2 regions of the Vibrio sp. STUT-A11 genome follow, and region 1 is predicted to be linked to the other one. Evidence: riboswitches for the same ligand, from Rfam matches in the RefSeq annotation. Region 1 holds a riboswitch; the other holds the start of a gene.
What was found. Region 1 has a riboswitch for lysine ahead of tet(35) (tetracycline efflux Na+/H+ antiporter family transporter Tet(35)). Riboswitches for the same ligand answer to the same signal wherever they lie in the genome.
Positions count from the first base shown of each region.

Region 1 (16,525 bases):
CTGCTCAAGTTGATGAAGCCACACCATTTGCGACTCTTCTTGCGGATCCCCATCCCAGCACGTTGTAGTACCCGTGTGGCAGGTTGGGCCAATCGGGTTCACCTTAACCAGCAAAGTATCATTGTCACAATCGAGTGAGATGTTCACCAGCTGTAGAACGTTTCCCGAGGTTTCCCCTTTAGTCCACAAACGCTCTTTGGTGCGAGAGAAAAACGTCACCTGACCTGTTTCACCCGTTTTTACCAGTGCATCCTGGTTCATGTAACCCATCATCAGAACTTGGCTTGACTCGAAGTCCTGGACGATAGCAGGTACCAGACCATCCACCTTCTCCCAGTTGATTCGCTCTTGTAGCGAACTTACTTCGGCGGCTGCAAAACTCATACTCGTACCTCTATACCTTGCTGTTTTAAATACTGTTTCAACTCGCCAATATTGATGACTTGTTTGTGGAATACTGACGCTGCTAATGCGCCGTCAACATTCGCTTTTTGGTAAGCTTCTGCAAAGTGTTCCATCGCACCAGCACCGCCTGAAGCAATCAGAGGCACCTTACACACTTCACGAACCATATTGAGCTGCTCAATATCGTAACCGTTGCGCACGCCGTCTTGGTTCATCATATTCAGTACGATTTCACCAGCGCCGCGTTTTTGTACTTCTTGCACCCAATCACGTGTTTCCCATTGTGTTGCTTTGGTACGCTCTTCATCGCCAGTAAACTGGTAAACCTGATATTTTCCCGTGTCCTTGTCATAGTATGAGTCGATGCCGACCACAATACATTGAACACCAAACTTATCAGCCAGATCCGTAATCAGCTGTGGATTCGCGAGAGCCGGAGAGTTAATGGAAACCTTATCGGCACCAAACTCCAGAATACGCGCTGCATCTTCTGCAGATTTAATACCACCAGCCACACAGAAAGGAATATCGATGACTTCGGCTACACGCTTCACCCAACTTTTATCAACCACACGTCCGTCACTGGATGCCGTAATATCGTAAAATACCAGTTCGTCCGCGCCTTCTTCTGCGTAGCGCTGCGCAAGAGGGACAATGTCACCGATGATTTCATGGTTACGGAATTGTACCCCTTTCACCACCTGACCATCACGCACATCAAGACATGGAATTATTCGCTTTGCCAACATGTGAATGCCTCCTCTGCTGTGAATTTACCATCAAGCAATGCGCGGCCAACGATTACACCTGCCACTCCGCTGCCTTTCAGCGCTTCGATATCGGTTAGTGAACCGATACCGCCTGAAGATTGAAACTGAACTTGTGGGTACTGCTTGCAAAGATCCACGTACAGATCAACGTTAGAGCCTTCAAGCGTGCCGTCACGAGAAATATCCGTACACAGAACATGCTTCAGCCCTACGGTCAGATAGTCGTCGATAAGCGCTTCTATCGTAACACCAGAATCTTCCTGCCAACCAGAGATAGCAACTTTACGTGTGCCATCCGGGTCGATGTTGATATCTAAAGCCAGAACGATCTTCTCTGCTCCGTACTTTTCCATCCAGCCTTTTACTAGCTCTGGCTGTTTAACGGCTGTAGAGCCAACTACAACACGCTGAGCGCCCGCTTCTAACAGATCCACAACGTCCTGTTCAACGCGAACCCCCCCACCAATCTGAATGTTGGCTGGAGTGCTTGCCAATAGTTTTGCAATCAGATCAAGCTGTCGTGCAGACGTGTCTTTTGCACCTGTTAAGTCAACCAAATGCAGCCAATTTGCACCCGCTTGATGATACAGGTTGAACTGCTCTGCTGGATCAACTTTGTATTCAGTTACTTGTCCGTAATCACCTTGGTAAAGACGAACCACCTGTCCTTCAATTAAATCAAGAGCTGGAATAATCACACTAAATTCCTTTTTATAATTCTAAGAAGTTTTGAATAAGCTTCGCGCCCGCTTTTGAAGAACGCTCAGGGTGGAATTGCACTCCGTAGTAGTTGCCGCTCTGTACTGCTGCGGTGAACGGATTGCCGTAATTACACTCAGCAATGGTGTAATCTCCGACTGGCATCGCAAAGCTGTGTACAAAGTAGAAGTACTCACCCTCTTCGATGCCTTTAAACAACGGGTTACCCGGTTTCGCAGTAACCGTATTCCATCCCATGTGTGGCAGCGGTAAATCGCCCGTTTGAAGCAGTTTCACTTCGCCATCACAAAGACCCAGACATTCAACCAGCTCATCGGCTTTTTGGCCTTTCTCTTGAGAAACCTTACCCAATAGTTGCATGCCCAGACAAATTCCAAGAAGCGGCTTTTCGACCTTTTTCACCAGCTCGATTAGATCGCGCTCCTCAAGGTTTTTCATCGCTTCGCTTGCTGTACCTACACCTGGCAAGAAAAGTTTATCCGCCGCCAAGACGACTTGAGAGTCTTTTGAAACGGTTACTGTGTAGCCAAGGCGCTCGATGGCAAATCTCACCGAAGAAACGTTGGCACAGCCAGTATCAATAATCACAACTTTTTGTTCTGTCACTGAACTCTTCTCCTATCAATACGCTAAGAAATGGCCTTAAAGAACGCCTTTACTACTTGGCAGTTCGTTACCTTCTACTTTGATCGCCTGGCGCAATGTGCGGCCGAAGGCTTTAAACAAGCTTTCAATGATGTGGTGATCATTGTCGCCAGCAGAAGACAGGTGCAGAGTACATGCTAACGTATCGGTCAATGAGCGGAAGAAGTGCACCACCATTTCTGTCGATAAATCGCCCACTTGCTCACGGCCAAATTCCGCGTCGAATTTAAGGAATGGACGGCCTGATAAATCTAATGCACATTGTGCCAGACACTCATCCATCGGTAAGCTAAAGCCAAAGCGGCCAATACCACGTTTATCGCCTAGTGCTTCTTTCAGTGCCTGTCCAAGTGCAAGCGCGGTATCTTCGATAGTGTGGTGATCATCGATGTGAAGATCGCCTTCTACTTTGCATACCATCTGAAAACCACCGTGAGTTGCGATTTGATCAAGCATGTGATCAAAGAAACCCAAACCCGTTGAAATGTCGTTACCGCCTTGCTCATCAAGATTCACGGCAACTCTGATGTCCGTTTCTTTGGTTGTACGAATAACTTCAGCGACACGCGCTTTTACTGTCAGATCTTTCAGAATTTGCTTCCAACCCATGGTCTCTGGGTTGTATTGAATACCACGGATGGCCATGTTTTCAGCAAGTTGAAGGTCCGTAGGACGGTCACCAATCACAACCGAATTCTGGAAGTCGACTTTTCCGCCCTGAAGGTATTCTTTCACCATACCTAACTTAGGTTTACGGCAAGAGCAGTCTTCGTCGTCAAAGTGAGGACAGATAAGAACGTCATCAAACTTCACGCCTTGAGATTCAAAAATCTCCATCATCATATTGTGTGGCGCATCAAAGTCTTCTTGTGGGTAGCTATCTGTACCCAAGCCATCCTGGTTAGTCACCATCACTAAACGGTAACCTGCGTCTTGTAAAGCAAGCAAGCTTGGGATCACGTATGGCTCTAATTTCAACTTATCGAGGCGGTCTACTTGGAAATCAATCGGAGGCTCAACGATCAGTGTGCCATCACGGTCAATAAAAAGGATTTTTTGTTGTTTGCTCACTAGAACATCCTTATTGCTAATCTTGGTTGGCTCCCACTCTATTGTGAGAGCAAAGTAACTTTATGGCTTTACGAATAGTAGTTTCGAATAAATCCAAGTGTCTTTTCGCACTCTTCGCGATTGCCGACACTGATACGCACACAGTTTTCAATCGGCGAGTTACGTAAAATAATGCCCGTATCCCATGCAGCTTTGAACAGCGCGTCACCATCTGGGAATTTCACCAACAGATAGTTCCCCCAGCCTTCGAACACTTCGAGCCCAGGAATCATGGTCAAACCAACTTGCAGGTAAGCTCGGTTGGCGTTGAGGTCCAGAACCTGAAACTTAGCGCGAGCTAAACCGGCTTCCGATAATGCTTGTGTCGCAATATCTGCAACCGGAACAGGTACAGGATAAGGTGCGATAACTTTAAGAAGTACATTAATCAGCTCTTCATTTGCAAGCGTAAATCCACAGCGCAGACCAGCAAGTGCAAATGCTTTCGATAACGTACGCAGGATCGCTAAGTTCGGGTATTGCTCCAGTAAGTCTACCGTTGAGGCTTCAGGACAAAAATCGATGTAGGCTTCATCCATAACCACAATCGCGCGATCTTTGGTCATCTCAAGAAGAGAGACGATGTCTTCGCGCTTAACCAAGTTACCGGTTGGGTTATTCGGTGAACAAACAAATACCAGCTTCACATTATCGAGATTCGCCTCAATACCCGCCAGATCAAGTTGCCAGTCTGAAGTCAGTGGTACAGTCTTACGCTCAACACCAATCGTTTCTGCGCTGATCGAGTACATACCGTAAGTTGGTGGACAATAAAGGATGGCGTCTTCACCCGGCTCACAGAAAGCACGTACGAGTAGCTCAATACCTTCATCAGCACCACGTGACGTCAGTGTCTGCTCCGGTTTCACGCCAGCATAAGCAGCGTATGCCGCAATGAGTTCTTTTGGCTGACACTCGCTGTAGCGATTAAGACGAGCAAAATCGGTTTTGTATTCATTATCAAATGGTGATTCGTTGGCATTCAGCCAAACATCACCGGTACCGCCAATACGGCGAGCAGATAAGTAAGGCGTTAATTCCTGGACTTGTTTACGCGCTAGCTTTTCCATCTCAATGTTTCCTTGTTACTTCGCTGCCAGTTTTTCTACACGAATCGTTACTGCACGCTTGTGTGCATCCAGACCTTCCGCTTCCGCCATGGTAACAACCGTAGGAGCCAGGTTTTTCAGGCCTTCAGCAGAGAGTTCTTGAACGGTCATACGTTTAGAGAAATCCGCTAAGCCAAGGCTAGAGTATGTGCGAGTGTAGCCGTACGTTGGAAGCACGTGGTTCGTACCTGACGCGTAGTCACCCGCAGATTCAGGCGACCAGTCACCCAAGAAAATAGAGCCAGCGTTATCAAGCAGAGGCAGCAACTCACGCGGGTTTTTAGTTTGAACAATTAAGTGCTCTGGGCCGTAGTAGTTAGAGATAGAAACCGCTTGAGTCAGGGATTCAGCGATAATGATCAAACTTGATGCTAGTGCCTTTTGTGCGATGTCCGCACGCGAGAGCTGTTTCAGTTGACGTTGTACGGCATCTGTTACTTGGTCTGCGATGATTGCAGAAGGAGTAACCAGTACTACTTGGGAGTCAGGACCGTGCTCTGCCTGGCTCAGTAGGTCAGCAGCGATAAAATCAGCGTCAGCCGTGTCATCAGCAAGAACCAACACTTCAGACGGACCAGCAGGCATGTCAATCGCTGCGCCACGGAAATCATTGCTTACCTGGCGTTTTGCCTCTGTAACATACGCGTTGCCTGGGCCGAAAATTTTATCAACTTTAGAAACCGTTTCCGTTCCGTAAGCCATCGCTGCAACCGCTTGGCCACCACCAACATTGTATACTTCGTCGATGCCGCAAAGTTTTGCAACGTACAGGATTTCATCAGCAATTGGCGGAGGAGAACAAAGCACCACTTTGCGACAACCTGCAATTTTTGCTGGTACACCAAGCATCAAAACGGTTGATGGCAATGGCGCGCTGCCCCCCGGGATGTACAAGCCGACTTTTTGGATTGGACGAGTTACTTGCTCACACATTACACCCGGTTGAGTCTCAACTTTAATTGGCTGAGGCTTTTGCGCTTTGTGGAACTTAGCAATATTGTCATAAGCTTGATTCAACGCGCTTTTCATCTTCTCAGACAGACGATCGGCAGCTGCATCAATTTCACTAGCAGAAACACGAATTGAATCCGGCTTCACGCGGTCAAACTTTTCAGTAAGTTCTACAAGTGCTACATCACCTTCGCTACGCACTTTCGCAATAACGTCTGCAACCGCAGCAGTAATGTTTGCGCCTTCTGCGATGGCAGGACGCTCTAAAATCGAATCTTGTTGATTCTCACTCAGTGATTGCCAAACAACTGTTCTCATGACCCTTACTCCATCATTTTTTCAATTGGTAGCACGAGAATTGAGCTCGCACCTAGCTCTTTTAGCTGTTCCATTGTTTCCCAGAACAGATTCTCAGAGCTCACCAAGTGAACCGCCATTTTCTGCTTGTCTGCTGATAATGGTAATACAGTTGGGTCTTCCGCACCCGGTAGTAGCGCTTTAATTTGTTCCAGCTTTTCTGCTGGCGCGTGCAGCATGATGTATTTTGACTCTTTTGCTTGCTGAACACCTTGCATACGCGTAAGTAGCTTGTTGATCAGCGCCGTCTTATCCGCGTCGAACTCACCCAAGCGTTGAATAAGCGTTGCTTTTGATTTGAAGATGACTTCGGCTTCTTTAAGACCGTTTGCTTCTAATGTTGCACCTGTTGAAACCAAGTCGGCAATCGCATCAGCCAGACCAGCACGTGGTGCAACTTCTACAGAGCCTGTGAGCATACAAGCTGAGAACGGTACACCGGCTTTATCCATGTATGCTTTAAGCAGGTGTGGGTAGGTTGTTGCGATGCGCTTGCCCGCTAAATCTTGAGGGCCGTTATATTCTTCGTCCTTATCGATGGCAATAGACAGACGGCAACCACCAAAATCAAGGCGGCGAAGTTGAACAAATTCACACGGCTCACCTTGTACTTTACGGTCTAAACGCACTTCTTCCAGTTCGTTTTCACCGATGAAACCTAAGTCAACAACACCATCCATAACCAGACCTGGAATATCGTCATCACGTACGAGTAGCAAATCAATTGGCATATTTTCTGAATGAACCACAAGACGCTCACCCATTAGATTAAACTTCACGCCGCACTGTTTAAGTAGAGCTTGGCTCTCTTTGCTAAGACGACCTTTTTTCTGAATTGCGATTCTTAAGCGTTGTGATTGCATTGCTATGTCCCTGTACAAGATATTGAAAACTAACTATTTTTTAAACCAAAAACGAAAAAACCCTCGGAAGAATGTTATCTCCCGAGGGTTTTAAATCTGAAATTCTTTGATTTTAACCTCCGGGAGTTTCCTGTCTCCCGGGTATGCGCACATCTCCCGAAAGACTAGATTGGGTGATGATGGTGATGAATGTTCATTACAAAATTGCGCATACTTATTTAGACTCTGGTTCGTTGTTCTGTTGGTAAACAACACTAACCAAGCTGATTGCTTTTTTCAACTATTAATTTCAAAAAAATTCAATTTGTATAGTACAAATAAAAAAGGAGGCCGAAGCCCCCTGTATTTTTTATCATTAATTCAATCAGTTAAGCACTCTGGCATGATTCTATTTTCGATTTAGACAACCAAGAGAGTACGCTACACACAATCACAAAAGTCACAGTGGCTGCTGTGAATGACATTGCGATAGACGCCGTCATCCCCAGAGTAACGAAGCCAACGCACGACACTAGCGCCACAGATAGCGCATAAGGTAGCTGTGTCGACACGTGGTCAATATGATTACAACGAGCGCCAGTTGATGACAAAATCGTGGTGTCTGAAATTGGAGAGCAGTGGTCACCAAATACCGCACCAGCTAGAACTGCGCTCAACATAGGCAGCATAAGTGCAATATCGGTAGCACCCGCCATATCACCCGCGATAGGCAGCATGATACCGAACGTACCCCAAGATGTACCTGTCGAGAATGCCATCAGACCAGACAACAAGAACAGAATCACTGGTAGCCAGTGTGGGTCAATATTACCTTGTGCCAACGTTGACAGGTAAGAACCCGTTTTCATGTCACCGATAACCGAGCCAATAGTCCAAGCAAAGACTAGGATCAAAATAGCGCCAAACATGGATTTTGCACCGATCCAAAGCGTGCGGATGATTTCACCCAATGGAATACCCTGCTTAAGCACAGTAAATAGACCAACCGCCAGGCCAAGCAAGCTACCGTAAATCAAAGACATGCCCACATCGGTATTCTCGAATGCACCCAATAGTGCGAATTCTTTACCATCCGCAGCCAAAGCCTGACCGCCGGTGTACATCATAGCCGCAATGGTTGCCACAATCAGTGTTACGATAGGTAGAACCAAGTCAGATACCTGACCTTTCTCGCTCTCTCGAATATCTAGCTCTTCGTTAATTTCATGAGCTTCAGGCGTATCGTTCTCTTTATCTTTATCAAAGCCACGGCCTTGAGACGCTGAAATTTCGTGCTCACGCATTTTACCCACATCCAGGCCAAACCACGCAACCGCAAACACCATCAATAAAGCGAATACCGCGTAGAAGTTCATAGGAATCAAACGAATGTATGCACCCAAAGCGGAGTATTCAGTGATGCCATGTGACACTAAGATGCCACCAATAATAGTGATAATGTAGGCACCCCAGCTCGATGCAGGCATAATCACACACATCGGAGCCGCAGTTGAATCCAGAATATAGGCCAGCTTAGCGCGAGAAACATAGAAGCGATCGGTTACAGGGCGAGAAATTGCACCAACCGCCAGGCTGTTAAAGTAATCGTCGACAAAGATGAATACACCTAAAAAGGCAGCAAGAAGTTTAGAACCACGCTTACTCTTAACGCGAGATTGTGCCCACTCAGCAAATGCTCGAGTACCACCAGAAAGTGTCAATAATGCCGTTGTCATCCCTAACAAGATTAGGAAGCCAACAATACTCATATTCCAGGAGTTAAGGCCGCCGTCTTCAATAAAGACAGAAGAGACTTGAGTACCTACATAGCTAGCGGTATCACCAAGTGACCAACTATTTAGCAGCACCGCACCAAGTACGACACCAACACCGAGAGAAATTAATACACGACGAGTCAAGATCGCCAGAGTCAAAGCGACTAGCGGTGGCAATAATGAAACAGGAGAACTAGAAAAATCTATTAAATTCATGATCTTCAAAAACCAAAGTTTGGCTAGAGATCTACTGCAGACAAGTTACGTTTTACTTAAACGTACTCATGTTGAACTTAGCGACAGGGAAGCGAACACTCCACCCAACCCTACAGTAGCGCTCCATAGTTTAATGTAAATATACTATGGCAGTGTTGTTCCTTTCGGATACAACCCCAACAAGTAATGTTGATGGATTACTTGCTTCGGCAATCTTCGCCTTCCACTATTATTCATTGGCATCACCCCAATAATAGCTACTCTTCGAGACTGCGCCTCTACGGCAATAAAAAACAATTGACCGCCAATTATACAAATTAGCAACAAATTATCTGTAATATTGCATCAGGTGGCGCCATTGTACTTATGATGAGAGTCAATGCAACACATCAAACTAAATTAAACCTATAAAACTCAGTTAAACCAATCTAAAGTGTTAACTCACTCCGATGTTACCCAAATCATTATTGTGCAACTAACATCATTTCAATTACGCTTTCTATGAAACTTTATTACTACATTCAATTCCCATGTTTTTTGTAACACTGATAATTAAGGTAAATGTAATGCGAATACAAAGAGACTTTATCTTTACCGCCAAGTAAAAGCATCTAGGCGCTTAATAAAAGTAATTACACAATTTCTGTGATTAAAATTATGCGGGCTAACTTGAATTTCCACCTTATAAGTTTTAATTCTCAATAATAATATTACTTTCTCTAAAAAAGTGGCCAAAATTAAACGAAATCATGATTTAGTATTTGCACATAAGTAAAAGATAAAGTTAAATATAAGGACTTACTATTTATTTGTAGCATGGCATTATTTCATCGTAACGATAAAAGGTGCCAAACACATTAACCTATTAATAGGAATCGTTATGTCTGAGCTGACTAAAACACTTCTAAATATCCGTAGCCTTCGTGCGTTTTCTCGTGAGCTGACTCTTGAACAATTGGAAGAAGCTCTAGATAAACTGTCTACTGTTGTAGCAGAGCGTAAAGAAGCGGAAGAAGCGGAACTCGCAGCACAAGCTGAGCAAGAAGCTAAGCTTGCTGAAATCGCAGAAAAAATTGCTCAAGACGGTATTGACGTTGAAGCTCTTATTAATGCGCTATCAGGCGAAACTAAGACTAAAGCAAAATCTAAGCGTGCGCCTCGCCCTGCGAAATACAAGTACACTGATACTAACGGTCAAGAAAAAACTTGGACAGGCCAAGGTCGTACACCTTCTGCAATCCAAGAGCAGCTTGATGCAGGTAAATCACTGGATGATTTCCTAATCTAATTTCTGGATATATAAAAGGCTCCTCAGGGAGCCTTTTTTGTATCTATTAGACAAATAAAAATGGCGCATTTCATAATGCGCCATTTTTTACATTTGTAAATGAGCTGTTAACTTAGACTATATTAACGCTCCCAATATGCCTCTTCCAGACTATCTTCGCGCTCTGGTAAGCCTCGTGAAAGACGTGGAGAATGCTGAACCAGCACTTCATAGCTCGCACGGTTTGCGTATTTGCAAACTTGCGAAAAAGAAGAGTAAGTTAAATACTCGTTGGTGTGCTTACTTGAGTTAGGCACATTTTCTTTATGGTATTTATTTGCCGCCATGTCATGTAATACCGCAGACAAAGCCGCATCACCTGCACCATTGGTATTCTTAATTTTTTCCGGACCACCCATATATGGTGAAATATGAGAATACACTTTAATCGGTGTTTCACAGGCGTCTTTTTGTGCTGGTCGGCTAAATTCGTAGCGATTAAACTCTGCAATTGATCCTGGCAGCAATGGCAAAGTGGTCTCACGCTTGGCGTTATCTTCTGTATAGCCAGCCATAAATAATCCAACAGGACCAGCAGTACAAAGAACTAAATCTGCCCAGTCCAGCGTCTTGTCTGATGCAGCTAAAGGATCAGACTCACCAGTCAGAGCTTCGGCTTCATCTTCATTCATAGCAACAACAGAAACATGGTCACGAATAAATTCTTGCCAATATTGAGGATCGTCCTGAATTACAAATTTTGTACCCAATGTGAGTACAACTGGCACATCATACTTTTTCGCATACTCGATCGCCTTCATGGTTGCTTCGGGCATTGGGTCGCCCTCTTTGCAACGTACGAGGTAAGAAGTCAATAAAAGCGCAGACGCATTTTTGAAGATTTTCTCTGGGATGCTATCGGGATGAAGTTGGTTCATCTGACCTTCGCTGATAGCAAAAGTACGTTCACCGTCTTCTGTAATAAGAGCAAAACAGCGCCCTATTGAGCCATTAACACCTTGAAGGTAGTTAAGATCCATACGACTTGATGTATTACACAAATAACGGTAGCCGTAGCTGCCAATTCTAATGTCCTGACTCATTACCCCAAGCAAGGTAGAACGATCATCAGCTAGAACAGAGTAATTGTGCAAAGTGTTGCCAATCGTACCACCAGCGTATTCGTTGGTGATGAGGTTCTCTTCTTTTAGATACTGATAAAGCGCTTCTGCCGTTGCATCATCAATAACCAATGAGTGACCTTTACTCAAACCATATTTCTCAATCACATCTGTCGACACTTTTGCTTCAATATCGACCAGAGTTTGATCAATGCCGATGATGTGAGTACGCGTCATCTTCTTGCTTTCTTGTGCTTGACTGACTAATGGGTCACGAGCATGAACAGGAAAATAATGCTTGGATTTGCGTTGTCCAGGAAATTTCATATTGTTAGTCTGAGTAAGGGATGAAAAAGAAAACGGATTCTATACCGCGAATAATATTGCGGCAATAAAAGCGATTATAGCAAACGTTTGCCCGCCTCTTTTTTCTCTTCGATGACTTATTCTCCTTCCATAAAGCTTAAATCTGGCAGTTGATCCAGGTGCTCGCTATAGCGTTTTAGATTAAATTCACCTTCGTTTTTCATCACATCAAATACTTCAATCGACATCGCACATGCCATCATTGCCACTGCATCTTCGCGAGACGTCCCCGTCATCATTAGACGCATCAGAGTTTCTTTGGCTTGAATCGGATTGCCATCTTCTAATTGGTTTTCAACAATCTCAATTAACTCAGCTTCTTGCATAAATTGGTTTTCTTCAGTCATCTTGATATTACCTCTTGGATTTTTGGCAACTATGCCATATATATCCCTTCTATACTTATCGAATTCTCACGCCGTATTTTCTTTCGGTTAAATTTACATCAAAATCGAAGTGTGAGTTCGATCTCGGATCTGTCACCGGTCTGTGGATTCTGGTAGAATCTGCCTCCCGTTTATTTAAGTGGTGTTTAGTAATGTCTGACAACAGCCAAAAGAAAGTCATCGTCGGTATGTCCGGCGGCGTTGATTCATCTGTTTCTGCGTATCTTCTAAAGCAACAAGGCTACCAAGTTGAAGGCCTGTTCATGAAGAACTGGGAAGAAGATGACAACGAAGAGTATTGCACAGCAGCAGAAGATTTAGCCGATGCTCAGGCAGTATGTGACAAGCTTGGCATCCACCTACACACCATTAACTTTGCTGCCGAATACTGGGATAACGTATTTGAGTATTTCCTTGCGGAGTACAAAGCAGGCCGAACGCCTAACCCAGACATTCTTTGTAACAAAGAAATTAAGTTTAAAGCGTTCCTTGAATTTGCTGACGAAGTACTGGATGCAGATTACATCGCGATGGGCCACTACGTACGCCGTTCTTTCCCAGAAAACTCTTTACCTGGTGAAGAACAGGAGAAGCCACAGATGCTGCGTGGCCTGGATAGCAACAAAGACCAAAGCTACTTCCTATACACATTAAGCCACGAGCAAGTTGCGCGCAGCCTGTTCCCAGTTGGTGATTTAGAAAAGCCGGAAGTACGCCGAATCGCGGAAGAACAAGATTTAATCACAGCGAAGAAAAAAGATTCTACCGGTATCTGTTTTATCGGTGAGCGTAAGTTTACTGAATTCCTTGGCCGTTACCTACCCGCTCAACCTGGTAACATCGAAACGCCAGAAGGCGAAGTCATTGGCCAGCATCAAGGACTGATGTACCACACGCTTGGTCAACGCAAAGGTCTGCACATTGGCGGCCGTAAAGGCGGCGGTGGTAATGAAGACCCATGGTTTGTTGGTGAGAAAGACCTCGAGCGTAACGTGCTGATTGCCGTTCAGGGTAAAGATCACCCAATGCTTAAATCAGAAGGTCTACTTGCATCACAACTGCATTGGGTAGATCGTGAGCCAATTCGCGATGTTATGAAGTGCACAGTAAAAACTCGTTACCGTCAGCAAGATATTCCTTGTACAATCATCCCTATCGATGATGAGAACATTAAAGTGATCTTTGACGAGCCACAAATTGCAGTGACTCCAGGTCAATCCGCTGTGTTCTATAAAGATGACGTTTGTCTGGGTGGCGGTATCATCGAACAACGCATTAAATATTCTCAAGCTTAGGAGTTGTTACGTGGCGAATACACTTTATGACCGTACTATCGCGTTTGCTGGCATTTGCCAGGCTGTTGCTTTGGTTCAACAAGTAGCGAAAAACGGACATTGTGATCAAGATGCCTTTGAAACATCCATTAACGCTATTTTGAACACCAATCCAGCCAACACGATTGGTGTATTTGGTCGTGAATCCAACCTGAAGCTCGGTCTGGAGTGTCTGGTTAAAGGTATTGATAGCACGCCATCTGGCAGCGAGCTGACTCGCTATATCATCAGCCTGATGGCATTGGAACGTAAATTGACTGCCCGCAACGACGCCATGTCACAACTCGGTGATCGAATCCAGATGGCACAGCGTCAAACCGATCACTTCGAGTTGATGGACGATCAAATGATCAGCAACCTGGCAAGCATTTATCTGGATGTTGTCAGCCCTATTGGTCCGCGTATTCAAGTTACGGGTACTCCTGCAGTACTACAACAAACCTCAATCCAGCATAAAGTACGTGCTCTGTTATTATCTGGTATTCGCAGTGCCGTACTTTGGCGTCAGGTTGGTGGTAAGCGTCGTCACTTGATCTTTGGTCGCAAGAAAATGGTCGAACAAGCACAGATCCTGTTGGCCCGCATGTAAGAATGACAACTATCAGCTCGCGTTTATCGCGAGCTGATTTTTTTTAGATGAAAACCACTCTCGCGCAAACGTTTGCGCAATGTTCGTGACAAATGCCATAGTTATTGGTATAACGCTCACGAAATTTAGAAACCCAATTCAGGAGAACATCATGGAACTGTCAGCATTGACTGCTGTTTCACCAGTAGACGGCCGTTACGGAAGTAAGACGATTGCGTTACGCGAAATTTTCAGTGAATACGGTCTACTTAAATACCGTACTATCGTTGAAGTCCGCTGGTTACAAAAGCTAGCTGCTACTGCTGAAATCGCAGAAGTGCCAGCATTCAGCGCAGAAGCTAACCAATTCCTAGACGACCTTGCTGCAAACTTCTCTGAAGAAGATGCGCGCCGAATTAAAGAAATCGAGCGCACAACTAACCACGACGTAAAAGCGGTTGAATACTTCCTAAAAGAAAAAGTGGCTGATGTTCCTGAACTACACGCAGTAAACGAATTCTTCCACTTTGCATGTACTTCTGAAGACATTAACAACACATCACACGCTCTAATGCTAAAAGAAGCGCGTGAAACCGTAATTCTTCCAGAAATTCGCAACCTAATCGACGCGATCAAAGCGCTTGCTGTTGAATACCGCGACATTCCACTTCTGTCTCGTACACACGGCCAGCCAGCTTCTCCATCAACAATGGGTAAAGAGATGGCTAACGTGGCGTACCGCATGGAGCGTCAATACAAGCAGATCGAAAACGTTGAAATCCTAGCGAAAATCAACGGCGCAGTAGGTAACTACAACGCTCACCTTTCAGCTTACCCAGAACTAGACTGGCACAAATTCAGCGAAGAGTTCATCACTGAATCTCTAGGTGTAACTTGGAACCCATACACAACTCAGATCGAACCACACGATTACATCGCTGAATTGTTCGACGCGGTTGCACGTTTCAACACAATCCTAATCGACTTTGACCGTGACGTTTGGGGTTACATCGCACTAGGCCACTTCAAGCAAAAAACTATCGCTGGTGAGATCGGCTCTTCTACGATGCCGCACAAAGTTAACCCAATCGACTTTGAAAACTCTGAAGGTAACCTAGGTCTTGCGAACGCAGTATTCGGCCACCTAGCGCAAAAACTGCCAATCTCTCGCTGGCAACGTGACCTGACTGACTCAACCGTTCTTCGTAACCTGGGTGTTGGTGTTGGCTACGCAGTGATTGCATACACTTCAACACTTAAGGGTATCAGCAAGCTAGAAGTTAACCGTGAAGCACTACTTAAAGAGCTAGACAATAACTGGGAAGTGCTTGCAGAGCCAGTGCAAACAGTAATGCGTCGTTACGGCATCGAGAAGCCATACGAGAAGCTGAAAGAGCTAACTCGTGGTAAGCGTGTCGACGGTGAAGCAATGCGTGTATTTATCGACGGTCTTGAGCTTCCTGATCACGAGAAAGCACGTCTGAAAGAAATGACGCCAGCGAACTACATCGGTCAGGCAATCGAGCTAACTGATAAGCTATAAGCGCTAATTTAATTAGCCAGACATTGAAAAGGTTGACGTGAAAGCGTCAACCTTTTTTGTTTTATACGGGTTCAGATAATGGCAAAGATACGTAACGTTATTGTCTTTGAAAAAATAACGTTATGGTCCCTACTTCGACACCAAACTTCTTAATTTTAGTCAGGTTAAAAACGTGTCTGTCATCCTGACGATAAAGCCAGTCATCAAAAGTAACAGTAAAAGTGTCATCATCTACTTTTAACTCAAAATCATATTGCCACTGCAATGCATTACCTCGCTCTTGACCAGTTGCCACGCCAATAATATCGTCTGCTTTTCCCTGATAACGGTTATTTTCCAGCTTGTTAATCACCCATATTCGTTGGTCTAGCTCGCCATCTTCGAATACGAAATCCTCCACTAGCGTCAACTTATTGCCTTTTACAGTGCCAACAATATCCACTTCGAAGCGTCTGGTTTGCTTATCGGTATAGTCTTGAACCATCCCCCACGCTTTCACATTGCCCTCAAAGTAACCAAACAGATCAAAACTAGGCTTGCTGGTCTGATAATTGTCTATGTCTGCTGAGCATGAGCTTAGAAAAATGGTAACGATGCTAACCGTCACAATGATTAAACGATTGAAAACATTCATTGCCTTACCTGTCCTATTAGTTGTTTACGAAGCTTCGGGAACTCAGTTTTTGGTGACAACCAAATGGAGAGAAAAGCATCATTCAATCCCTCATCTTCAACATAACCCACAGTTTTAGAGGCGCTGTCCCCGGATTGACGATAAAGAAGCTGCCCCGCTTTCCCGTCTGTCACGTAAGCAAGCTCATCGCCTTTCTTTATATTCGGGTACATCTTATTGAGCTCAGAAAGCCATTGTTGACGTCGCTGCTTATTCACACCGAGCTTTTGCCATTGTTCGTCCGTTACCTCAAGCAGCTGTTGCTTAGTGACGTCACGCTGATAATAAATTTCGAGCGCAATTGGATGAGGAGAGACATCAGCACTAACCTGATAGCGTCCTTCCGGCGCCCTTAAACGTGACTCAT
Region 1 is NZ_AP026763.1:2,144,784-2,161,308, forward strand. Features, by position in the region: gene hisIE (bifunctional phosphoribosyl-AMP cyclohydrolase/phosphoribosyl-ATP diphosphatase HisIE) at 1-384, opposite strand, end outside; gene hisF (imidazole glycerol phosphate synthase subunit HisF) at 381-1,154, opposite strand; gene hisA (1-(5-phosphoribosyl)-5-[(5-phosphoribosylamino)methylideneamino]imidazole-4-carboxamide isomerase) at 1,136-1,873, opposite strand; gene hisH (imidazole glycerol phosphate synthase subunit HisH) at 1,887-2,501, opposite strand; gene hisB (bifunctional histidinol-phosphatase/imidazoleglycerol-phosphate dehydratase HisB) at 2,538-3,611, opposite strand; gene hisC (histidinol-phosphate transaminase) at 3,680-4,720, opposite strand; gene hisD (histidinol dehydrogenase) at 4,736-6,028, opposite strand; gene hisG (ATP phosphoribosyltransferase) at 6,034-6,930, opposite strand; His leader region at 6,982-7,119, opposite strand; gene tet(35) (tetracycline efflux Na+/H+ antiporter family transporter Tet(35)) at 7,299-8,900, opposite strand; lysine riboswitch at 9,009-9,189, opposite strand; gene OO774_RS10125 (H-NS family nucleoid-associated regulatory protein) at 9,781-10,188, shown strand; gene OO774_RS10130 (inosine/guanosine kinase) at 10,311-11,615, opposite strand; gene OO774_RS10135 (hypothetical protein) at 11,732-12,001, opposite strand; gene mnmA (tRNA 2-thiouridine(34) synthase MnmA) at 12,193-13,335, shown strand; gene hflD (high frequency lysogenization protein HflD) at 13,346-13,963, shown strand; gene purB (adenylosuccinate lyase) at 14,115-15,485, shown strand; gene OO774_RS10155 (DUF3833 domain-containing protein) at 15,583-16,119, opposite strand; gene OO774_RS10160 (chalcone isomerase family protein) at 16,116-16,525, opposite strand, start outside.

Region 2 (16,525 bases), 1.6 Mb from region 1:
GAGCGTTAATCGGAATTACTGGGCGTAAAGCGCATGCAGGTGGTTTGTTAAGTCAGATGTGAAAGCCCGGGGCTCAACCTCGGAATAGCATTTGAAACTGGCAGACTAGAGTACTGTAGAGGGGGGTAGAATTTCAGGTGTAGCGGTGAAATGCGTAGAGATCTGAAGGAATACCGGTGGCGAAGGCGGCCCCCTGGACAGATACTGACACTCAGATGCGAAAGCGTGGGGAGCAAACAGGATTAGATACCCTGGTAGTCCACGCCGTAAACGATGTCTACTTGGAGGTTGTGGCCTTGAGCCGTGGCTTTCGGAGCTAACGCGTTAAGTAGACCGCCTGGGGAGTACGGTCGCAAGATTAAAACTCAAATGAATTGACGGGGGCCCGCACAAGCGGTGGAGCATGTGGTTTAATTCGATGCAACGCGAAGAACCTTACCTACTCTTGACATCCAGAGAACTTTCCAGAGATGGATTGGTGCCTTCGGGAACTCTGAGACAGGTGCTGCATGGCTGTCGTCAGCTCGTGTTGTGAAATGTTGGGTTAAGTCCCGCAACGAGCGCAACCCTTATCCTTGTTTGCCAGCGAGTAATGTCGGGAACTCCAGGGAGACTGCCGGTGATAAACCGGAGGAAGGTGGGGACGACGTCAAGTCATCATGGCCCTTACGAGTAGGGCTACACACGTGCTACAATGGCGCATACAGAGGGCGGCCAACTTGCGAAAGTGAGCGAATCCCAAAAAGTGCGTCGTAGTCCGGATTGGAGTCTGCAACTCGACTCCATGAAGTCGGAATCGCTAGTAATCGTGGATCAGAATGCCACGGTGAATACGTTCCCGGGCCTTGTACACACCGCCCGTCACACCATGGGAGTGGGCTGCAAAAGAAGTAGGTAGTTTAACCTTCGGGGGGACGCTTACCACTTTGTGGTTCATGACTGGGGTGAAGTCGTAACAAGGTAGCGCTAGGGGAACCTGGCGCTGGATCACCTCCTTATACGATGATTATCGTGATGAGTGTCCACACAGATTGATAGTTCACAAGCGCAAGCTTGTAGCTAACATAGCTCTTTAACAATTTGGAAAGCTGACAAAGTAATCCTTGTCTTTAAATAGATAGGAGATTACTTGTAAAGTTCTCAAAGTATTCATGTATTTGAATACAACTAAAAACACATTCAAGTGTTCTTGGGTTTTGCGAAAGCAAAACATATTTGAGTCCGGCAAAATCGAAAGCTATCTCGCTCATTCAAATAATGAGATAGCAACTTTGGTTGTTTGACCGTTTGATTTCACTTTTTAAAGTGAAGACAAAATGCAATTCGAAACTCCTTCGGGTTGTATGGTTAAGTGACTAAGCGTACACGGTGGATGCCTTGGCAGTCAGAGGCGATGAAGGACGTATTAACTTGCGATAAGCCCAGATTAGGCAGTAAAAGCCACTTGAGTCTGGGATTTCCGAATGGGGAAACCCACTTACATAAGTAAGTATCGTTATGTGAATACATAGCATAACGAGGCGAACCGGGGGAACTGAAACATCTAAGTACCCCGAGGAAAAGAAATCAACCGAGATTCCGAAAGTAGCGGCGAGCGAAATTGGACTAGCCCTTAAGCTTTACACACGTTAGACGAACGGTCTGGAAAGGCCGACGATACAGGGTGATAGTCCCGTAGTTGACGATGTGTGTTCAGTGAAATCGAGTAGGGCGGGACACGTGATATCCTGTCTGAATATGGGGGGACCATCCTCCAAGGCTAAATACTACTGACTGACCGATAGTGAACCAGTACCGTGAGGGAAAGGCGAAAAGAACCCCTGTGAGGGGAGTGAAATAGAACCTGAAACCGTGTACGTACAAGCAGTAGGAGCACCTTCGTGGTGTGACTGCGTACCTTTTGTATAATGGGTCAGCGACTTATATTCAGTGGCAAGGTTAACCATCTAGGGGAGCCGTAGGGAAACCGAGTCTTAACTGGGCGTTCAGTCTCTGGATATAGACCCGAAACCAGGTGATCTAGCCATGGGCAGGTTGAAGATTGAGTAACATCAATTGGAGGACCGAACCGACTAATGTTGAAAAATTAGCGGATGACTTGTGGCTAGGGGTGAAAGGCCAATCAAACCTGGAGATAGCTGGTTCTCCCCGAAAGCTATTTAGGTAGCGCCTCGGACGAATACTACTGGGGGTAGAGCACTGTTAAGGCTAGGGGGTCATCCCGACTTACCAACCCTTTGCAAACTCCGAATACCAGTAAGTACTATCCGGGAGACACACGGCGGGTGCTAACGTCCGTCGTGGAGAGGGAAACAACCCAGACCGCCAGCTAAGGTCCCAAATTACTACTAAGTGGGAAACGATGTGGGAAGGCTCAGACAGCCAGGATGTTGGCTTAGAAGCAGCCATCATTTAAAGAAAGCGTAATAGCTCACTGGTCGAGTCGGCCTGCGCGGAAGATGTAACGGGGCTAAGTAGTAAACCGAAGCTGCGGCAATATACTTTTGTATATTGGGTAGGGGAGCGTTCTGTAAGCGGTTGAAGGTGTGTGGTAACGCATGCTGGACGTATCAGAAGTGCGAATGCTGACATGAGTAACGATAAAGGGGGTGAAAAACCTCCTCGCCGGAAGACCAAGGGTTCCTGTCCAACGTTAATCGGGGCAGGGTAAGTCGACCCCTAAGGCGAGGCCGAAAGGCGTAGTCGATGGGAAACGGGTTAATATTCCCGTACTTCTTACAATTGCGATGGGGGGACGGAGAAGGCTAGGTGGGCCTGGCGACGGTTGTCCAGGTTCAAGTGCGTAGGCTTGAGAGTTAGGTAAATCCGGCTCTCTTTAAGGCTGAGACACGACGTCGAGCATCTACGGATGTGAAGTCATTGATGCCATGCTTCCAGGAAAAGCCTCTAAGCTTCAGATTGTAAGGAATCGTACCCCAAACCGACACAGGTGGTCGGGTAGAGAATACCAAGGCGCTTGAGAGAACTCGGGTGAAGGAACTAGGCAAAATGGTACCGTAACTTCGGGAGAAGGTACGCTCTCGACGGTGAAGTCCCTTGCGGATGGAGCTATTGAGAGTCGCAGATACCAGGTGGCTGCAACTGTTTATTAAAAACACAGCACTGTGCAAAATCGTAAGATGACGTATACGGTGTGACGCCTGCCCGGTGCCGGAAGGTTAATTGATGGGGTTAGACTTCGGTCGAAGCTCTTGATCGAAGCCCCGGTAAACGGCGGCCGTAACTATAACGGTCCTAAGGTAGCGAAATTCCTTGTCGGGTAAGTTCCGACCTGCACGAATGGCGTAATGATGGCCACGCTGTCTCCACCCGAGACTCAGTGAAATTGAAATCGCTGTGAAGATGCAGTGTACCCGCGGCTAGACGGAAAGACCCCGTGAACCTTTACTACAGCTTGGCACTGAACATTGACCCTACATGTGTAGGATAGGTGGGAGGCTTTGAAACCAGCACGCCAGTGTTGGTGGAGCCGACCTTGAAATACCACCCTTGTAGTGTTGATGTTCTAACTTGGTCCCCTCATCGGGGATGAGGACAGTGCCTGGTGGGTAGTTTGACTGGGGCGGTCTCCTCCCAAAGCGTAACGGAGGAGCACGAAGGTGGGCTAATCACGGTTGGACATCGTGAGGTTAGTGCAATGGCATAAGCCCGCTTGACTGCGAGAATGACAATTCGAGCAGGTGCGAAAGCAGGTCATAGTGATCCGGTGGTTCTGAATGGAAGGGCCATCGCTCAACGGATAAAAGGTACTCCGGGGATAACAGGCTGATACCGCCCAAGAGTTCATATCGACGGCGGTGTTTGGCACCTCGATGTCGGCTCATCACATCCTGGGGCTGAAGTCGGTCCCAAGGGTATGGCTGTTCGCCATTTAAAGTGGTACGCGAGCTGGGTTTAGAACGTCGTGAGACAGTTCGGTCCCTATCTGCCGTGGGCGTTGGAGAATTGAAAGGGGCTGCTCCTAGTACGAGAGGACCGGAGTGGACGAACCTCTGGTGTTCGGGTTGTGTCGCCAGACGCATTGCCCGGTAGCTAAGTTCGGGATCGATAACCGCTGAAAGCATCTAAGCGGGAAGCGAGCCTTGAGATGAGTTCTCCCTGATACTTTAAGTATCCTAAAGGGTTGTCGTAGACTACGACGTTGATAGGCAGGGTGTGTAAGCGTTGTGAGGCGTTGAGCTAACCTGTACTAATTGCCCGTGAGGCTTAACCATACAACACCCAAGGGGTTTTGATGGACTCAATGAAAGAACATTGAATGTGTAAAAACGAGAATTAACAACAGCTTTCCAAGTTTTCTCTAGAAATAGAGAGTAAGAATTTGCTTGGCGACCATAGCGTTTTGGACCCACCTGACTTCCATTCCGAACTCAGAAGTGAAACGAAATAGCGCCGATGGTAGTGTGGGGTTTCCCCATGTGAGAGTAGGACATCGCCAGGCTCGCTTCCTTGTTTTCAGGTTTTTAAAAATCTGAAGGCAAAACTAAATAAAGCATCTAGAGATTAAGACTTTATTTAGTAAAAGATACCACTGCGGAGTGGTAGTTCAGTTGGTTAGAATACCGGCCTGTCACGCCGGGGGTCGCGGGTTCGAGTCCCGTCCACTCCGCCACTTATTGAAGCCTCAGTCGAAAGACTGGGGCTTTTTTACGTTTGGGGAAAATACTACTACGAAGCGGCAGTTCAGTTGGTTAGCTGTTTGTTTTAAAAAAGCGGCCTGTCACGCCGGGGGGCGCGGGTTCGAGTCCCGTCCACTCCGCCACTTATACCAATCCGGAAAATTAACAGGTCAGGGAACAGGGTTCGATAAACAAACTCTATTTGCCATGGATGGCAAATCGAAGCCCCATGGATGGGTTCATGCGTGTTTGTGTTCGATGCCTGTTTTCTGGTTCTCTATAATTAAGTATGACCATTTTCTTACTTAGGTTGGTATGAGATGACTCTGCTTTTATTCTCCACAAATCGATTCCAAGCAGTACAAATACTATCAACAATGTCTTCATAGCTATCAAAGCATCGGTTGGCTAGTTCATTCTGTCGCAACCAACTCCAGACTTGCTCTATTGGATTGAGCTCTGTGAATACGGTGGGATATGGAGAATGGTTACGTTTGAGTACTCTTTTCCTAGATAGCTTTGGTGCCAGCTCGCTTGATCCATGATGATGACAGAATGTTTTCCCATGGGTGTAGCATCAGAGATAATACCAATTTGGAAAATTAACTATTCAGGGAACAGGGTTCGATAAACAAACTCTATTTGTCATGGATGGCAAATAGAAGCCCCTTGGATGCGTTCTTATAAACATACGGTGCGTGTTTGCGTTTGTGTTTGATGCCTGTTTTCTGGTTCTCTATCATTAAGTATGACCACTTTCTTGCTTAGGCTGGTAAAGGTGCGCACATATTAAAAAAAGCAGCCGATGGCTAATGCCAGTCAGTTAAGCTGACTGGCATTCTTTTTATTAGGGTATTTTCTGACTTTTGCTTTGACGGCCCTCGGGTATATCCGATCTTCTCGTTTGATAGGCAATACATGGTGAGAGGTCTCTTCTATCAAGTGAGTGATCCTCTTTGGTATCGTTCCTGCTGATTCTAGCCAGAAGCCATGGATTAGATGAATAATGGCGTGAGCACAAGTCGTGAAACTCAGTTGGTTTGGATATAAACCAGGTATGCTGGAGGCCATGTTAACCATCTGATACCTCAGTATATTGTAGGCTAAAAGCAGTCCCCATAACTCTTGGCGAACCATCTCTGGCTTTTTACTTCTTAGTGTAAATTCATTTTTAAGAAGCGCTGATTTCATTTCTCTGTAACCTACCTCTATCTCCCAACGATGGCTATACAAGTCCGTTATTTCTGAACTTGGGTAACGCATTGCGTCTGTCATGGATGTGAAGATATTGACCTCTTTCCCTTTGATTGTTCGAGTTATCAGTCGTACTTGTATGGCTTCTGGTAGGTCTGGGAACTTTTTCCTGGCTTGAGGGTTAGATTTCAACTCAACAAGCTTGTCGTTTCTTCCAAGTTTACTTATTACCGTGTATTGAGTCCCTTTTCTCATGGGGATCATCCAGTGACGCTCGCGACCAGTGCAAGCCCAGCGATTCAACAGACCAAGCGAGAAAAAGCCTCTATCGAACATCGTTAAACTATTGTCTGGAGTGGTTTCGATTAGGTTTTCTGCCAGCTTCATTTCATTCGTTTTATAGCTATCGAAAGCACTAGCAATAAGCATATGACTGGTCACTTCCATCTGACATACCATGCGAACTTGAGGAAAGCTCGCGTCGCCATTCTGATTTGAAGGGGCTTTGAAGGCCTGTCGATTTTCATCACTATCCGGCGTTCTCCAAAGCACACCATCGACGGCAAGCAACTTCAACCCTGACCATGTGGGGTGTTGTGCCTCTTGATTCCAAAGCCTTTGACTCTGATGAAAAACTTGCTTTACCGCTTCATCTCCTAGTCGTTGTCTAGCTTGAACAATAGCGCTTGGGGCTACCAACGATTTCTTACCTGGTAGCATCAGTTGGGCTTTTGACACAATGCTCCATAAAGGCTCTTGTCGATACAAAGACATGGCAATCACAGACCAGACAGCCATATCAAGGGGGATTCGACGCTTACGAATAGTTGCTACACCAGTAGTTTCAAGGCATTGGTTAATAAAATCGGGGGAGAGAATATCACTTAGCTTTCCCAGCTGTTCAGTGTTTGGTGCATAGCGATTAGCAAGTGATAAGGCTGTAGTTAATTGCAAAAGAAAAAGCTCTAAGATTGAATTCTTAGAGCCTTTATAAACGAGTTGGAGGATCGTTCAACCGATCATTTATTGCTTAACTGATCGGCATTAAGCCGATGGCTGCTTTTTGAGTAATGAGTGACAGTTAAGATTCAAGCTGTTCTTTCGGCTCTTGCACTACGCTATGCTCTTTGGTTTCGGAGGCGGCTAAAGCGTTACGCTCTTCCTCCATCTTCTTTTCTTCTTCTTTGGCTTTTTCAATCATTGGTGTAATGGTTGAGCCTTGAATCAAAATAGAGAACACAACCACGGCGTAAGTCATTACCAGGATGATCTCTTTTACGTCGATCAACTTGTCTTGTACGACCCATATTCCTGACGGGATAGAAAGTGCCATTGCAAGCGCTAGACCACCACGCAGGCCACCCCAGGTCAGGATCTTGACTGACCAACGGTTATATTTTCTGTATCGCTTAAAGCCAATGTATGAGAGAAAGACACTAAGGTAACGTGATGCTAGTACTAGAGGTACGGCGATGGCCATCATGATCCAGTCTTCTTGGTGGAATTTGAACAGCAGCATCGACATACCGATTAAAAGGAACAGAACGCCATTTAGAAACTCATCGACCAATTCCCAGAAGTGGTCGAGGTGGTCTTCACTCTCTTTAGAGAAGCCAATAAAGCGTGTCCAGTTGCCAATCATAATCCCAGATACAACCATTGCTAATGGGCCTGAAACGTGAAGGTATTCTGCGAAAGCATAACCTGCAGTTGGCACACCAATAGTAAGTAGCAGCTCCATTGAGTGGTCATTGGTCGCACTAATTAAGTAGTGGAACAGCAAGCCAAGTAGGAAACCATAAAAGATCCCCCCAATCGCTTCCTGGATAAAGAGCATTGTGACGCTGCCTACGGTAGGTGCTTCAGTGCCAAATGCGATAGTAAATAAGGTGACAAAAATAACCAGACCGAAGCCGTCATTGAACAATGACTCACCTTCAATTTGTGTCGAGATACGTTTTGGAGCATCTAATTTTTTCACAATGGCGAGAACGGCTATCGGGTCAGTTGGGGAGATCAATGAACCGAATAGTAGGCAGTAAATTAAGTCAAACTTAATTCCGATCAGTAAGCAGATTCCATATAGAGCAAAACCGATGAAGAATGTTGAAAACAGAGTGGCTGCGAGTGCTAATACTGTGATTTCCCACTTCTGATCTTTCAGGTTTGGTAGTTTAATTCCTAAGCCGCCTGCAAATAGCAAAAATCCAAGGATACCTTTGAGCAAGAAGTCTTCGAAGTTGATTCTGGTTACTGTTTCTGTCGCTATCTCTGTGAGATGGAACCAGTTATTTTGACCAGCAATTAGGATGAGGAGAGAAAGTACCATTGAACCTGCGGTAATGGCGATGGTGGTTTGCATCTTTCCTATTTTGCTGTTTACAAAGGCTATTAGCATCGCAGCAGCGGAGAGAAAACATAAAGTATGATAGACCGACATTAGAACACTCTGTTTGTAACATTTTATGAATGGAATTCTCGGCTGATGCTGCTTAAATAGCAAACATTTTTTCGTGATTATTTGATAAGAGAAGAGGTCGATAAAATAATCATGAAATCTGTATTTAGACGTCTAGACTCCTGAAGTTTGTGTGATAGGATGACAGCATAACGAAAGGAATGAGGCTGTACTGTGGGAACTAATGTAAGACAACAGATTGAAGCTCAATTGAAGCAACGTATTCTTCTGATTGATGGTGGTATGGGCACTATGATTCAGGGATACAAACTTGAAGAGCACGATTATCGAGGAGAGCGCTTTACGGACTGGCACAGTGATCTAAAGGGTAACAACGACTTGTTGGTACTGAGTCAGCCTCAATTGATCAAAGAAATACACAGCGCTTACCTCGAAGCTGGTGCTGATATCTTAGAAACCAACACCTTTAATGCGACCACTATCGCGATGGCTGACTACGATATGGAAAGCCTAAGTGAGGAGATAAACTTTGCAGCTGCAAAGTTAGCTCGTGAGGTGGCGGATGAATGGACGGCTAAAACGCCGGAAAAGCCGCGCTATGTTGCAGGTGTTCTGGGCCCAACCAACCGTACGTGTTCTATCTCTCCGGATGTAAACGATCCTGGTTACCGCAATGTGAGTTTTGATGAATTGGTCGAAGCTTACTCTGAATCTACTCGAGCCTTAATCAAAGGTGGTTCAGACTTAATTCTTATCGAAACAATCTTTGATACCTTGAATGCGAAAGCGTGTGCATTCGCTGTGGATTCAGTATTTGAAGAGCTTGGTATCGAGCTTCCAGTGATGATCTCTGGCACCATTACCGATGCATCTGGCCGAACACTATCTGGTCAAACGACGGAAGCCTTTTACAATTCATTACGCCACGTGAGGCCTATCTCATTTGGCTTAAACTGTGCGCTTGGCCCTGATGAACTGCGCCCATATGTCGAAGAACTTTCACGCATATCTGAATCTTTCGTGTCTGCTCACCCTAATGCCGGGTTGCCAAATGCATTCGGTGAATATGACTTGTCTCCTGAAGATATGGCGAAGCATGTTAAAGAGTGGGCTGAAAGTGGATTCTTGAACTTAATTGGCGGCTGTTGTGGTACAACGCCTGAACATATCCGCCAAATGGCAGAAGCTGTTAATCAGGTTACTCCTCGTCAGTTACCAGAGCTTCAGGTTGCATGCCGTTTATCTGGCCTAGAGCCACTGACCATCGAGAAAGAATCCTTGTTTATTAACGTTGGTGAACGTACTAACGTAACGGGTTCAGCTCGCTTTAAGCGCTTAATCAAAGAAGAGTTATATGATGAAGCACTCGATGTTGCTCGTCAGCAAGTGGAAAACGGCGCGCAAATCATCGATATCAACATGGATGAAGGCATGCTGGATGCAGAGGCATGTATGGTTCGCTTCCTGAACCTGTGTGCTTCTGAGCCTGAAATATCCAAAGTGCCTATCATGGTTGACTCTTCTAAGTGGGAAGTCATCGAAGCCGGCCTGAAATGTATTCAGGGTAAAGGCATCGTGAACTCGATTTCTCTAAAAGAAGGTAAAGAGAAGTTTGTCGAGCAGGCCAAACTGATTCGCCGCTATGGTGCCGCTGTTATCGTGATGGCATTCGATGAAGTCGGACAAGCAGATACACGTGAACGCAAAATTGAAATTTGTACCAATGCTTACCGTATCTTGGTTGATGAAGTTGGCTTCCCACCAGAAGATATTATCTTTGACCCAAATATTTTTGCGGTTGCAACAGGTATCGATGAGCACAACAACTACGCTGTCGATTTTATCGAAGCGGTTGGCGACATCAAACGTGACCTGCCGCATGCGATGATATCTGGTGGTGTGTCTAACGTTTCGTTCTCTTTCCGTGGCAATAACTACGTTCGTGAAGCGATTCATGCCGTATTCCTTTACCACTGTTTCAAAAACGGTATGGATATGGGCATCGTTAACGCTGGTCAGCTGGAGATTTACGATAACGTACCTGAAAAGCTGCGCGAAGCGGTAGAAGATGTCGTTCTTAACCGTCGTGATGATGCTACTGAAAGGCTTTTGGATATCGCTTCAGAATACGCTGATAAAGGTGTGGGTAAAGAGGAAGATGCCTCTGCACTGGAGTGGAGAACTTGGCCAGTCGAAAAACGTTTAGAACATGCTCTAGTTAAGGGCATTACCGAGTTTATCGTTGAAGACACTGAAGAAGCTCGTGTTAATGCGTCTAAACCATTAGAGGTCATCGAAGGCCCATTGATGGATGGTATGAACGTGGTCGGCGACTTGTTTGGTGAAGGTAAGATGTTCCTTCCTCAGGTCGTGAAGTCGGCGCGTGTAATGAAACAGGCGGTTGCTCATTTAGAACCATTTATCGACGCAGAGAAGCAGGTCGGTCAGACCAACGGTAAGATCTTACTCGCGACGGTAAAAGGCGATGTACACGATATCGGTAAAAATATCGTCGGCGTTGTATTGCAATGTAACAACTACGAGATCATCGATCTTGGCGTTATGGTGCCGTGTGAAAAGATCCTTAAAGTCGCTAAAGAAGAGAACGTCGATATTATCGGTCTGTCGGGTCTGATTACTCCGTCATTAGATGAGATGGTTCATGTAGCTAAAGAGATGGAGCGTCTTGACTTTGATCTGCCATTGCTGATTGGCGGCGCGACAACGTCGAAAGCGCATACTGCGGTTAAAATTGAACAGAACTACAAACATCCGGTCGTTTACGTCAACAATGCTTCACGTGCCGTAGGTGTTTGTACGTCACTATTGTCTGATGAACGTCGACCTGATTTCGTCGAAAAATTAAATGCCGACTACGAGCGTGTGCGTGATCAACACAATCGTAAAAAGCCACGAACCAAGCCAGTCACTCTGGAAGAAGCTCGCGCAAACAAAGTGGCAATTGACTGGAAGGCGTATACACCTCCAGCACCAAAACAATCAGGGATTCATATTTTCGACGATTTTGATGTCGCAACCTTGCGTAAGTACATCGACTGGACCCCGTTCTTTATGACCTGGTCACTTGTTGGTAAATACCCATCGATTTTCGATCACGAAGAAGTGGGTGAAGAAGCAAAGCGTTTGTTCCATGATGCTAATGAACTCCTTGATCGTGTTGAAAACGAAGGTCTGATGAAAGCACGAGGCATGTGTGGTCTGTTCCCTGCGGCAAGTGTGGGAGATGACATTGAAGTGTACACGGATGAATCGCGTTCAGAAGTCGCGAAAGTCCTGTGTAACCTTCGCCAGCAAACTGAGAAACCAAAAGGCTTTAACTACTGCTTGTCTGATTATGTCGCACCAAAAGACTCGGGTAAGCACGACTGGATTGGCGCGTTTGCGGTCACTGGTGGAATTGGCGAGCGTGAACTTGCGGATGAGTATAAGGCTAAGGGTGATGATTATAATGCCATTATGATCCAAGCGGTGGCCGATCGTCTGGCAGAAGCTTTTGCTGAATATCTGCATGAGCATGTGCGTAAAGAAATCTGGGGTTATGCTGAAGATGAGAATTTATCTAACGATGAGCTAATCCGTGAAAAATACCAAGGTATTCGACCTGCGCCTGGCTACCCAGCATGCCCAGAGCATACGGAAAAAGGACCGTTATGGGATCTTCTGAACGTAGAAGAGAATATCGGTATGTCTTTGACATCCAGCTATGCCATGTACCCAGGAGCCTCGGTGTCTGGTTGGTACTTCTCTCATCCGGATTCTCGCTACTTTGCGATCGCGCAGATCCAGGAAGATCAGTTAGAAAGCTACGCTGAACGTAAAGGTTGGGACAGGCTTGAAGCAGAAAAATGGTTAGGTCCGAATATTAACGGTTAATCCAACGGAAAGAGAAAGGGCTGCCATTCGGCAGCCCTTTTTATATTGTGAGATGAACTGTGTTTATTTTTCAAAAAGCTCAGCATGCAGTTTTTGAATCGCCTGTTGCGACTCTGACTTGTGCAGTAGGAAGCACAAGTTATGCGGGCTCGCACCGTAGCAAATCATACGCAGGTTAAAGTCTTCTAATGTACCGAATACTTGTTTGGCGTATCCCTTGCTGCCGCTCATGTTGTTTCCGATAAGAGCTACCAAGCATAGGTCGTGCTCTACTTCTACTTTACACAACTCTTCTAGTTCTTCTCTTACGGCTTGAGGTAGCTGTGGTGCACCACCAGAGGTATCTGTTTGGTCTAGGGTTAACGAAACACTGATTTCTGAAGTGGTAATCAGGTCCACTGAAATTTTGTGTTTAGCCAGAATCTCGAACACTTTAGCCAGGAAGCCGTATGCATGGAACATGCTTGCACTACGTAGAGTGACCATAGTCTGGTTGCAACGCAATGCAAGAGCTCGGTATAGCGGCGAGCTTTCTACTTGGTGACGAATCCATGTGCCACCTGCCTCTGGATCTTTAGAAGAGCCAACAAACACCGGAATGTCGTGGCGTAGTGCTGGAACCAGTGTAGAAGGGTGGAGGATCTTGGCACCGAAGTTTGCCATTTCTGACGCTTCACTAAAGCTGATCTCTGGGATTGGTGACGCTTTTGGCGCAATACGTGGGTCTGTTGTGTAGATGCCCGGAACGTCGGTCCAGATTTCTAAGCCAGAAGCTTTTACGCCTTCAGCAATGAGTGCGGCACTGTAATCACTGCCACCACGACCTAATGTGGTTGTATTACCTTCTTTGTCTGAGCCGATGAAGCCCTGGGTGATGACGACTGACTCCTGACAGACTGGTACTAACTTTTCTTGTGCCAGTTGAGAAATCGCTTCGACATTTGGCTCAGCACGTCCGAAGTTCGCGTCAGTTCTCAATACATCACGAATATCGAAACGTACCGCATTGATACCACGCTCTCTCATCAGTTGAGCCAGAATGTGCGTCGACATTAGCTCACCACACGCCACTAAATGGTCCGTCAGTTTAGCGCTAGCTTGGATAGACGCCGCTTCTGCAAGGCTGGTTACCGTATCAAGGATAGCGTACACCTCTGCGCTTGCTTCTGCTGCATCTCTTAGCTGACTAAGGATGTCATCATGAATTTCTGCTAGCTTACGCAGCAACTCGGCACGCTGCTCCTGATCCTGAACACCATTGGCAAGTTCTACCAGTAGGTTGGTGACACCAGAGCAAGCGCTGCTAACGACAAGGCGAGTATTTGGATTGTTTTCAATAATGGCGGCACAACGGCTCATTGCCTCGAAATTGGCAACACTGGTTCCACCGAATTTTGCTACGTTAAATGCGCTCACTGCGTTCTCCCACGACTTCCTAAAAGTAAGATATATCCGATATATTAGTGAGGAAAGGAACAGAGCAAAAAGAGAGGTACTTAGAATGATATTTGAAATATTTTACCCTCAGAAGCTCTTCATCAGACAATGCTGATGACAGTTGATGGGATTCAACCCACGTCAACCGACAAGTCAAACCCTGCAAATTTGACTTACCTCGGCACTACTCCCCCTGAATGATTGGTATTGGAATTGAGGCTCCACAAATCATCTACCTGGGTAGTGCTCCTCTTCTACATAAAGCTCAAACATTGAACGGTTTTGGCGTCATAATGTCAATGAATATTTCAATGATCCTGCAATTTTTTATTAGCGAATTTGTGACAGTGGTGTGAACTCAATACATAAGGCTAATTGCCGAGCCCTACAAAATCCATTAGTGTGAGTTCTTTGATCCCCGAGACTTACTCAAAATACTAAAAACTATTGTCCTCACTCGGGTTAAGTAACGTCAAACAAAGGAGCTCACATGCCGATCCAAAGCTTTATCCCCCCTCATCGTATCTTAATGGGACCTGGCCCTTCGGATATTTACCCGCAAGTACTACAAGCGCTAAGTCGCCCAACGGTTGGTCACCTGGACCCTCTATTTATTGCCATGATGGATGAGTTAAAACAACTGCTTAAATATGCTTTCCAGACAGAAAACGAATTCACGATTGCCGTCTCTGCACCAGGTAGTGCAGGCATGGAAGCGTGCTTTGTTAACCTTATCGAGAAAGGTGACAAAGTTATCGTATGCCGAAATGGTGTTTTTGGTGAGCGCATGCGTGAAAACGTCGTTCGTGCTGGTGGTGAAGTTGTTTTGGTTGATGACGAGTGGGGCGCGCCAGTCTCTGTCGATAAAGTAGAACAAGCACTGCAACAGCACCCTGATACAAAAATTTTGGCGTTTGTTCATGCAGAAACCTCGACAGGTGCGGTCAGCGATGCTCAAGCTTTGGGCCAATTAGCCAAACAGCACAATGCGCTATCTATTGTTGATGCGGTTACGTCATTAGGTGGGGTACCGTTAAAAGTCGATGAATGGCAATTGGATGCGGTGTACTCAGGCAGCCAAAAATGTTTGTCATGCGTTCCTGGCTTGTCTCCGGTGACATTTTCTCAGGCGGCAATTGATAAAATTCAATCGAGAACAACACCTGTTCAGAGCTGGTTCCTTGACCAAAGCTTAGTGCTTGGTTACTGGAGCGGAGAAGGTAAACGTAGCTACCATCATACCGCACCAGTGAATAGCCTGTATGCTTTGCATGAATCGTTATTGATTCTGCAAAATGAAGGCTTGGAAAATGCCTGGGCTCGTCACCAATTGATGCATGAGAAACTGAAAGACGGCCTACAAAAACTCGGTTTTGAATTCGTTGTAGAAGAAGCATATCGCTTACCTCAATTAAATGCCGTTTACGTACCGGAAGGCATTGATGAAGCGAAGGTTCGAGCTCACTTACTAGAAACCTACAACCTGGAAATTGGCGCTGGTCTTGGTGCGTTGGCAGGTAAAGCGTGGCGTATTGGCTTGATGGGCTATGCAGCTCGTCCAGAAAACGTTGCTCTATGTTTGAAAGCGCTGGAAGAGTCGCTAACAGAGTAGCGACATCTGAAGTAAAAAAGCGAAGGTTATCCTTCGCTTTTTTCGTTTCTTTACTGCTCGTCTGACTGCTCAGGTGAAGCAGATTGAGCTTGTGATAGTGGCTGGTAATTTACTTTACTGAAATCTACCTGAGGGAATAAGAACTGCGCCTCAGCACGAATTTGTTCCGCTTTACTGCTGTCGTTTAGCCCCTGATAAGCCAAGATCAAATTGTTATAGAAAGCTGGGCGTGGCTTATCTTTAATGATGCTCAATGACCAGTCAATATATGGCTGAATCAAGCTTGGATCCTGTTTATGTAAACCGATATTGAGGAAAGTGCTGTACACATCCCAGTCGAATCTATCTTTCCAGACCACTGGATTGCTGACCTGATTCAGAATATCTGGGTTCGTCGGGCGTGTTGTTTCAAATTTCGTCAATATGTAATTGGTGTGTAAGGCACTCACCATGTAGAACGTAAACACGGCAGGCAGAGATAAGCTTACTATGCGTAGCAAACTTTTGGTGATTTTAGTGAAACCGACCTGGCGATAACGCGCAACTCGCTGATCCACCCAATAAAGCAGGATGATAAAGATCACCCAATGCACTAACGAGTGATAAAACGGGTATTCAAGCTGAGAGTGCAGCACAATTGGAATAAACAATGCCACTAACGCTAAACGTGTCCCCCGTTTGGCCTGATAGATTCTGTGCAGCACTAATGTCATAACCAAGAAGATACCTAAAACAGGCAGTAACCCACCTTCTACGGCCCAATACAATAATTCATTGTGCGGGTGATCCATTGCGGGTAACCCAGCAGGGTATTTCTCGTTTAACGCATGTTGGCGAGCGGTGTAAAGCATGTACTCTGACTCAAACTTTCCGTAGCCATATCCGGTGAACGGCTTTTCAATCACCATATCTAAGGTTTGCGGGAAAGTGTAAGTACGAGCTGACTCCATGTTAACTTTCTCTGCCGCTAAACCGTTGCCTTGAGGAAAAGCGATGTGCATGACCACAACGGATAACAGCAGACCTGTCACAAGAGAAATCACCCAATGAGTGAAGCGTCGTTTGGTATTGTAGCGGTACATGTACGGGAGAATCAGCAGGACCGCGAACAGAGAAGCCAGCCAACCAGTTCGTGAGGCAAGAGCAACGATCAAAGGGATGGTTAAAACGGGTACGGCATAGAGTAAATAGACATCACTGAGCTTGCGATCGTACTTGTATGGCTGACGTGCCAGTAAGTAACTGGCAATGACTAAACCTGTTGCGAGAAAGCTGGCCATGACATTGGGTTGCTGAAATATGCCATATGGACGGTTGGCGATGGTGTTG
Region 2 is NZ_AP026763.1:351,816-368,340, forward strand. Features, by position in the region: rRNA gene OO774_RS01680 (16S ribosomal RNA) at 1-998, shown strand, start outside; rRNA gene OO774_RS01685 (23S ribosomal RNA) at 1,346-4,235, shown strand; rRNA gene rrf (5S ribosomal RNA) at 4,346-4,462, shown strand; tRNA gene OO774_RS01695 (tRNA-Asp) at 4,557-4,633, shown strand; partial or broken gene OO774_RS01700 (transposase) at 4,942-5,234, opposite strand; gene OO774_RS01705 (IS4 family transposase) at 5,460-6,788, opposite strand; gene OO774_RS01710 (sodium:proton antiporter) at 6,916-8,274, opposite strand; gene metH (methionine synthase) at 8,467-12,147, shown strand; gene lysC (lysine-sensitive aspartokinase 3) at 12,211-13,563, opposite strand; lysine riboswitch at 13,668-13,846, opposite strand; gene OO774_RS01725 (alanine--glyoxylate aminotransferase family protein) at 14,075-15,196, shown strand; gene OO774_RS01730 (PglL family O-oligosaccharyltransferase) at 15,247-16,525, opposite strand, start outside.
Region 2: another riboswitch for lysine. It lies ahead of lysC (lysine-sensitive aspartokinase 3); the one in region 1 lies ahead of tet(35) (tetracycline efflux Na+/H+ antiporter family transporter Tet(35)).